DNA from 4 places in the Enterobacter dykesii genome. Region 3 is predicted to be linked to each of the others. Evidence: predicted binding sites of a transcription regulator. Region 3 holds the regulator's gene; each other region holds the start of a gene.
What was found. Region 3 encodes PurR, which represses purine synthesis genes. Its sites were predicted from a motif close to CANGCAAACGTTTGCNTG; they were not measured.
Positions count from the first base shown of each region.

Region 1 (2,204 bases), 920 kb from region 3:
TGACTATCGCTGTTTCCGGCTCGACCGATGCCTCAATATTTTGCAGACGGAGAGGCGGTTTAGCGAAAGTGCGGACAGGTCTCTGGCAGATTTTTTGCGCAAGGTTAAGCAGTAAAAAGCCGGGCGGCGAGGTAAAAGCAAAACGGCAACGTGTGTTGCCGTTTTGTGTGTTTACGCCCTCTCCCACGGGAGAGGGGCGGGGTGAGGGCATCAGCCCGCACAATCCCGCACTGATTAGAAGTTGTAACCTACAACCAGGTAACCACCCCAACCGGTTGAACGGACGTTTTCTTTCATCCAGTTCAGATCGGCATCGTCGTTCCACTGTCCACCGTTGTGCCAGTAACGCGCCACAACAGAATAGTGCCAGTGATCGTAGTTCAGCGCCAGGATGTGGCTGGAGGCGATGGAGTCGTTGGTACGCTGCTTAATACCGTTCTCTGCGTAACCGCTCTTATCGCCCAGCTCTGAACCCCAGTCGAAGTTGGTGAAGCCGATGTAGCTCAGGTTACCGCCCCACAGCTGGGTGATTGGCACAAAGTATTTCACTTTGAAACGATAGCCATCCCATTCGTTCTGGTTTTCAGCACCGTAGTTCTGCCACTGGTATTTCGCGTACACGTTCAGGGACAGGCTCATTGGCAGTCCGGTATCAACGTCGGTACCCAGACCCATGTACCAGGTGCTCTGACGACCGGACGCGTTGCGGCCCATGTCGTAGATATAGTTGTTCGCGAAGTACCACTCTTTGAACGGACCGAAGCTCAGGTCGGTGCCGGTCAGCTTGTCGATGGAGAAGCGTGGTTCGATCTCCATGAACAGCGGAGAACCGTGGTTCCAGATACCTTTTGCCTGCGTGTTACCGCCGAAGAAGACCGGAGCATCCATATAGCCGTAGAAATCAAACCAGTCTTTCTTGGCGAATGCTTCGTATTCCAGGTAGGTATCGTTGCGGATCTGTGGTCCGAAACGGGTGTGGTAGCTGCCGACAACGTTAACGCTCTGGTGCCACCAGTCGGAGAGGTATTGTGGTTTATCGTTTTCCGCTGCGTTAACAGTGAAAGAGGAGGACAGTGCCAGCACGGCGCCAGCTGCGAGTAATGTTTTTTTCATAATCATGCCACTGATTGAAATTCCCTTTCGGGAGTGAAAAATGCGCGAATTGCGTTTCTAAATATTTCGTGTTTCTGCGGTGCCTATTATAGGAATCCCTGCTCACAAAAATATGTGTTGTTTCACATATCTCTCACACGCGTAATCGATTGCGTTCACGTTTGCGTACTTTAAACGGGCGGGATTGTAGCGGCAATCATTTATGTTGCCAATCCATACGAAATGTAAATGTTAGCGGAGTGACATTTCACTCCGCTAAAAGGAGGGTTACTGCGCGGCGGGCTGGATATCGTGAATGCGGATGAAACCTAACTGTTCCGGAGTCAGTCCGTTAAGCTGCAGCGGAATATCAACATCGCTCGGAGCCAGCACGCTGGCTGGTGCGGTGAATAGCTGACTGTTAACATTCACCTCCTGGTAATTCTCCGTGGTGCCCTGGATCTGGCCCCACTCGACGGTGCCGCTGAAGGCTGGAAGCGGATCGTTGGACTCGCCCTGAATGCGTAATGTTGCGCGAGTACCATTTGCATTCGCCGCCACATTCACCAGAGACATTTTCAGCGTGCCAATCTGACTGTTGAGCCGCGCAGGCGTATTCGCACCCGGCAGGAGATAAACCCCGCTGCTGGATTTGGCGTTCAGCGCGTTTTGCTGGGTGATCTTCACCGTTTCTTTGTTCAGTTTGTCCATCGCCGTATTGAGCGTATTCACGCTCTGTTTCATCTGACGGACTTCGGTTTGCTGTGCACAGGCGCTAAGGGTGAAGAGGCTCCCCACCAGCAAAATTTTAAGGTAACGTCTTGTCATTGCGTTTATTTCCTTGAAATAACGGATCGCCTTAATGGTAGCCAGCATCATCGTGTCAGACATAGATCCTTTGTCTCAAAAAGCTCTTCCTTTGTTGTCAGGCCAGATCAGGGTAAAATGAAAATTAGTTAACCACATAACAGGGATACCGTATGCATTGCCCATTCTGCTCCGCTGTGGATACCAAAGTCATCGACTCTCGTCTTGTGGGCGAAGGGTCATCCGTACGCCGTCGTCGGCAGTGTCTGGTGTGCAACGAGCGTTTCACGACCTTTGAGGTTGCA
Region 1 covers NZ_CP126604.1:960,066-962,269, forward strand. The annotation lists gene F0320_RS04450 (helix-turn-helix transcriptional regulator) at 1-115, shown strand, start outside; gene F0320_RS04455 (nucleoside-specific channel-forming protein Tsx) at 235-1,113, opposite strand; gene F0320_RS04460 (DUF3251 domain-containing protein) at 1,381-1,920, opposite strand; gene nrdR (transcriptional regulator NrdR) at 2,073-2,204, shown strand, end outside.
Region 1: the regulator PurR is predicted to act here: its motif matches at 1,252-1,269, upstream of F0320_RS04455 (nucleoside-specific channel-forming protein Tsx).

Region 2 (2,204 bases), 2.2 Mb from region 3:
GATGCTGTCGAGCTGTTGCAGCGTGTGGCCTTTCAGCTCGATGGATTTATTGGTCACGACCTGCAGCTGCGGATCGCGGCCGCGCTGCTGATCTTCCAGACGTTTGGACAGGACGGCCAGGTCTTCGCTGGTGTCGTCGCCCACAATCACAATGACCGCTTTCTGCCCGGTTGCGTCGGAGTAAACGTGCATGTTGTTCGCCTGGGTGCCCAGCTTGCCGCTCTGATCGGTCATATCGGCTGGCAGAGAGAAGCTGAGTTTGCCATCCATTAGATTCACCGGCTGGCCGGTCGCGTTGCTCTCTGCGGATGCGCCCTGAGCAGGCGTTTTCGTGTCGCTGTTATCACAGGCTGCAAGACCCACAACCAGCAGGCCAATCCCGACATATTTAACCAGATTGCGCATTGACTTCTTCCTTTCGATAAACGGCCATAACGGCTCATTCGCTCATCTTATCACAACTGATAAAGCGAACCCTTAACCAGCCTGCAATGCCGTGATTTCAGATTTATCTGCCAGCCTTTTCAGCAGCATATTGAGCAGCACGCCGTACATCGGCAGGAAGAAAACAATGCTGATGAGGACCTTGAAGCAGTAGTCCACCAGCGCGATTTCCATCCAGTGCTCGGCCATGAACGCATCCGGGCTGCGCCAGAAGGCGATAAAGAAGAAGGCCAGCGTATCGCTCACGTTACCGAACAGCGTGGAGGCGGTTGGCGCCATCCACCAGCGATGGTTCTGACGCAGGCGGTTAAACACGTGCACGTCGAGGATCTGCCCCAGCGCGTAGGCCATAAAGCTTGCGGCGGCGATACGGGCAACAAACAGGTTGAAGTGGGTTAACGCCTCAAAGCCCTGCCAGCTTCCCATATAAAACAGAGACGAAACCACATACGAGATGAACAGCGCCGGGAGCATGACCGAAAAAATAATACGGCGAGCCAGCGGTGCGCCAAAGATACGCACGGTCAAATCCGTCGCGAGGAAAATAAACGGGAAGCTGAATGCGCCCCAGGTGGTGTGAAAACCAAAGATGGAGATCGGGAGCTGCACCAGATAGTTGCTGGAGGTGATCACCAGCAAATGGAAAAGCGAAAGCCAGAACAACGCTTTTACGCGCTGTGATTCAGAAAACGACGTCATATTGTGACCTTTTTATACGTTGGGGTGAGGGAACCCAATAAAAACCGCAGCATGATACTGCTTTGTCAGGACATTGCAATGGTTAGTTTTTACGCAATCGTTAACCTGGTTTGCATTGATCGCAACCGGGCGTAAACTACAGCCGTTTTTACCAGACCGAGAAGACCATGACCGACCTGTTTTCCAGCCCAGACCACACTCTTGATGCCCAGGGCCTTCGCTGCCCGGAACCGGTAATGATGGTACGTAAAACCGTGCGCAACATGCAGACCGGTGAAACGCTGCTGATTATTGCCGACGACCCGGCCACCACCCGCGATATTCCCGGCTTTTGTACCTTCATGGAACATGAGCTGGTGGCACAGCAGACGCAAGCGCTGCCGTACCGGTATCTGATTCGTAAGGGGTAGGCGTGCTGCCTCTGCGGCCTGATGCCCTCACCCCGGCCCTCTCCCACGGGGAGAGGGAGAAAGTCATCCCTTCATCCACGCCCTGATCCCGTCCAGGAACATCTGGGTTGCCATCATCACCAGAATCAGCCCCATCAGGCGCTCCAGCGCGTTCACCCCTTTCTCACCCAGCAGGCGCAGGAACAGCGACGACTGCAGCAGGATGATAAACGTCCCGCCCCAGGCGATCAGCAGGGCAATGACCAGATGGCTCATCTGGTTCGGATACTGATGCGACAGCAGCATCAGCGTGGCCAGAATGGTCGGCCCTGCGACGAGGGGGATCGCCAGCGGCACGATAAACGGCTCTTCACCCGCAGGCAGGCCGCTGCTGCTGCCTTCCGCGCTCGGGAAAATCATCTTAATGGCAATCAGGAACAGAATAATCCCGCCGGAAATCGACACGGTTTCGGCGCGGAGGTTCAGGAACGCGAGAATTTTTTCACCCGCAAACAGGAAGATAAACATCACCAGCAGGGCGATGAGCAGCTCGCGGATCATGATCGCCCGGCGGCGCTTCGGCTCGGTGTGCTTCAGCACCGACATGAAGATCGGCAGGTTACCCAGTGGATCCATTATCAGAATCAATAAAACCGCTGCGGAAATGATTTC
Region 2 covers NZ_CP126604.1:4,213,349-4,215,552, reverse strand. The annotation lists gene F0320_RS20175 (DcrB family lipoprotein) at 1-405, opposite strand, end outside; gene F0320_RS20170 (7-cyano-7-deazaguanine/7-aminomethyl-7-deazaguanine transporter) at 478-1,143, opposite strand; gene tusA (sulfurtransferase TusA) at 1,311-1,553, shown strand; gene yhgN (NAAT family transporter YhgN) at 1,617-2,204, opposite strand, start outside.
Region 2: the regulator PurR is predicted to act here: its motif matches at 1,234-1,251, upstream of tusA (sulfurtransferase TusA).

Region 3 (2,204 bases):
CAGATTATTCTCTTGAAGTGGTCGATGCTGTTGCGCGTAACGGCAGCTTTAGCGGTGCGGCGCAGGAGCTGCACCGCGTCCCTTCGGCAATCAGCTACACGGTGCGTCAGCTTGAGGAGTGGCTGGCGGTTCCGCTGTTTGAACGGCGGCATCGTGATGTGGAATTAACGCCCGCAGGCGCGTGGTTTTTGAAGGAAGGGCGTTCTGTTATCAAAAAAATGCAGATCACCCGCGAACAGTGTCAGCAGATCGCTAACGGCTGGCGGGGACATCTTTCCATCGCGGTGGATAACATCGTTAAGCCGGAGCGCACCCGGCAGATGATCGTCGATTTCTATCGTCATTTTTCTGACGTCGAGCTGCGGGTCTCGCAGGAGGTGTTTAACGGCGTCTGGGATGCGCTGGCGGACGGCAGGGCAGAGATGGCGATTGGGGCCACGCAGGCGATCCCGGTCGGGGGACGTTACGCCTTTCGCGATATGGGGATGCTGAGCTGGAAATGCGTGGTGGCAAGCGATCATCCGCTGGCGGCGATGGACGGGCCGCTGAGCGATGACACGCTGCGCAACTGGCCGTCGCTGGTGCTGGAGGATACGTCCCGTTCATTGCCCAAGCGTATCACCTGGCTTCTGGACAACCAGCGGCGGGTGGTGGCTCCGGACTGGGAATCATCGGCGACGTGCCTCAGCGCCGGGCTGTGCGTCGCGATGGTGCCCGTTCATTTTGCGCGTCCGCGCATCGATACCGGAGAGTGGGTTGAGCTGACGCTGGAGAATCCGTTCCCGGATGCGGCCTGCTGCCTCACCTGGCAGCAAAATGATGTCTCGCCTGCGATGGCGTGGCTGCTGGACTATCTGGGAGACAGCGAAACGCTAAACCGGGAATGGTTACGGGAGCCAGCATAGCTGGCCCCGTAAAGCGATTAACGACGGTAGTCGCGGAACGGACCGTCCGCAACGGAACGGCGTTCGATAAGACGCGGGTGAACTTCAATGGACTGCGACTCTTCACGCTTGTTGACGATCCTGTCCATCAGCATGTTGAAAGCCGTTTCGCCCAGCGAGTCTTTTGGCTGGTGAATGGTAGTCAACGCCGGGGTGAAGAAGCGCGCGTTACGCACGTTGTCATAGCCGATCACGGAAATATCCTGCGGTACGCGCAGGCCCAACTCGTCGGCAGCGCAGAGCGCGCCCATGGCCATGATGTCGCCCCCGCAGAACACGGCGGTCGGACGGTGCGGCTGGGAGACGATCTGCTGCATCGCACGGTAGCCCGACTCCGGCTCAAAGTCGCCCTGCACGATCCAGTTTTCCGGCACGTTGATCAGCGCTTCTTCCATCGCTTTCATAAAACCGGCCAGACGGCCCGCGCCGGTGTTGCGCTCCAGCGGACCGGGGATCACGCCAATCTCGCGGTGACCGCGTTCAATCAGATAACGACCGGCCATATAGCCGCCTTCAAAGGCGTTATCGATAACGGAATCGGTGAAGTCCGCGCGCGCTTCGCCCCAGTCCATCACCACCATCGGAATATGGCGATACTCTTCCAGCATCGACAGCACGGATTCCGGATACTCGGAACACATCACCAGCAGGCCATCAACGCGCTTTTGCGCCATCATCGACAGGTAGGCACGCTGTTTTTCAATGCTGTTCCACGCGTTGCCCAGAATCAGGGTATAGCCTTTCTGGAAGCAGTTCTTTTCGACCGCTTCAATGATCTCGGCAAAATAGGCCGCTTCACTGCTGGTCGCCAGCAATCCAATGGACTTGGTGTGATTAACCTTGAGGCTACGCGCAACCGCACTTGGCGAATAGTGCAGCTCTTTGATCGCTGCCCAGACGGCGTTGCGCGTCTCTTCCGCCACAAAGCGGGTTTTGTTAATTACATGTGATACGGTTGTAGTGGAAACGTTTGCGCGTTTTGCTACGTCTTTAATTGTTGCCATTAAATGTCACTCCAGACCATATCCTAAGCTCCTGAAAAACTTGAAGGTAAACGTTTGCCTTCTCTCACCCTTATCACGCAATCTTGAATTGCGGCACGCCGGGAAAACGACACGGGACGTCAGGAGGGGGTCAATGGCCGGTACGCTAATAAATTTAGCGTGGAATTTTGTCCTATCTTGATGAAAAGGGGAAGAGGTAAAGTGGTTATCAGTATAAATCTAGGAAGATTTTTGACGTAATCTGTGCAAAAATGAG
Region 3 covers NZ_CP126604.1:1,882,087-1,884,290, forward strand. The annotation lists gene punR (DNA-binding transcriptional activator PunR) at 1-905, shown strand, start outside; gene purR (HTH-type transcriptional repressor PurR) at 923-1,948, opposite strand.

Region 4 (2,204 bases), 1.5 Mb from region 3:
GGTACGATCGTTCACGCCCAGGCTCAGCGCGGTATTTTTGGTTAACATCATCAAACCACGTACGCCCGTGGGCGACGTGGCCTGGGTATCCCAGTGGGATTCCTGATACGAAATAGCTGCCAGCAGTTTCCAGTCAATCTCCTGGGCGTATTTTTCGAACAGCGGCTGCAGGTCCGGCAGGACGCTGTCTACCGCGCGCAGGAAGCTGCGGGTGTCAACGTAGTCAAAGTCATCGCCGTGCCCGAGGTACTTCTCCTCGAGACGTGCCAGGGTACCGTCTTCATTGATGGTGTTGAAGAAATCAAGCATCGCGGCAGAGAAGGTCTGATCGTCATCAAGCTGGCTAAACCAGGTCACGGGCTGCTCGTCGGTGACGTCCAGCGCCACGGCGATTTCAGGATGCACCCGCTGGAACAGGCTGATCGCGACCGAATCGGCGATGGTGTAGGGCACCTTCTGATCTTTTACCTGCTCCAGCAGCTCCGTCGTGCCGAGTTTCGGATCCACCGTCCAGCTCAGGTCGGGATATTTCTTTTCCTTAAGCTCCCGCAGATCGTCAATCACCACGTGGCCGGGCGCAATCGTCAGCTGCCGATCGTTAATTGAAGCCAGCGAGCGCGGGCGCAGGCTCCCGACGCGGTAGACCAGCTGCTGCGAAACGGAGTAGTAGGTCGGGCCTGGCTGGTAGTTCTTGCTGCGCTCGCTGTTATACACCAGCCCGGCAGCAAGCATATCGGCATCGTCGTTATCGAGATCGTCAAACAGCTGGTTGATATTCTGGCGGACGGTGATTTTGAGCTTCACGCCAAGATAATCGGCGAACTGTTGTGCCAGTTCATAATCCAGGCCAATGATTTTGCCGTTGATGTCGCTGTAAATCAGCGGGGAGTTGAGGGTACTGACGCGCAGTTCCCCCCGCTCCTGAATGGCGGCGATACGGTTTTCGGCTTTGCCGAACCAGGGGATGGAAGGCCAGAGGGCCACTGCCAGCAGCAACGTTACAATGCCGATGAGCAGATAATTAATCTTTAATTTTTTCAATTAGTTAATTCTCTGCGACGCCGGTTGCCTCAGTCTGCTGTAGCCATGTTAATCATAAGGTTTGCCATTGAATGAGCGGCATTTTGCGTAAACTTGCGCCACTTGGCAACCAATTAGAGAGACAGGTCACATCTATTGTTAAAATTTTATTTCGACGCAAACGGTTTCGTCGGCGCTCAGGATTCTCTATAATGACGCCCGTTTTCCCCCCTTGCGCACACTGTAAGCGCCCCGGCGCTTCGAAGACGAGAGACTTATGATGGAAATTCTGCGTGGTTCGCCTGCACTGTCTGCCTTCCGTATTACCAAACTGCTGGCACGTTTTCAGGCGGCCGACCTTCCGGTAAGCAATATTTACGCTGAGTATGTCCATTTTGCTGACCTGAATGCCCCCCTCAATGCAGAGGAGCGCGTACAGCTGGAACGCCTGCTCAAGTATGGCCCAAGCCTGAGCAGCCATACGCCAACCGGCAAACTGATCCTTGCTACGCCTCGTCCGGGCACCATCTCCCCCTGGTCTTCCAAAGCCACCGACATCGCCCACAACTGTGGCCTGAGCCAGATTAACCGTCTGGAACGCGGCGTGGCGTACTACGTGGAAGCCTCTACCCTGAGCGACGCGCAGTGGCAGGCGGTTGCGGCTGAACTGCATGACCGCATGATGGAGAGCGTATTTGCCTCTCTCGACGACGCGCAGAAGCTGTTCTCCCACCATCAGCCTGCGCCGGTACAGAGCGTAGACCTGCTGGGGCAGGGCCGTCAGGCGCTGATTGACGCCAACCTGCGTCTCGGCCTGGCGCTGGCAGAAGACGAAATCGACTACCTGCAGGATGCGTTTGTTAAGCTCAACCGTAACCCGAACGACATCGAACTTTACATGTTCGCGCAGGCTAACTCTGAGCACTGCCGCCACAAGATTTTCAACGCCGACTGGATTATTAACGGCGAACAGCAGCCGAAGTCGCTGTTCAAAATGATCAAAAACACCATGGAGCAAACCCCTGACCACGTGCTGTCTGCCTATAAAGACAACGCCGCGGTAATGGAAGGTTCCGAGGTGGGCCGCTTCTTCGCCGATCGCGAAGCAGGGCGCTATGACTTCCATCAGGAGCCCGCGCATATCCTGATGAAAGTGGAAACCCACAACCACCCGACCGCGATCT
Region 4 covers NZ_CP126604.1:3,405,195-3,407,398, reverse strand. The annotation lists gene mltF (membrane-bound lytic murein transglycosylase MltF) at 1-1,041, opposite strand, end outside; gene purL (phosphoribosylformylglycinamidine synthase) at 1,298-2,204, shown strand, end outside.
Region 4: the regulator PurR is predicted to act here: its motif matches at 1,195-1,212, upstream of purL (phosphoribosylformylglycinamidine synthase).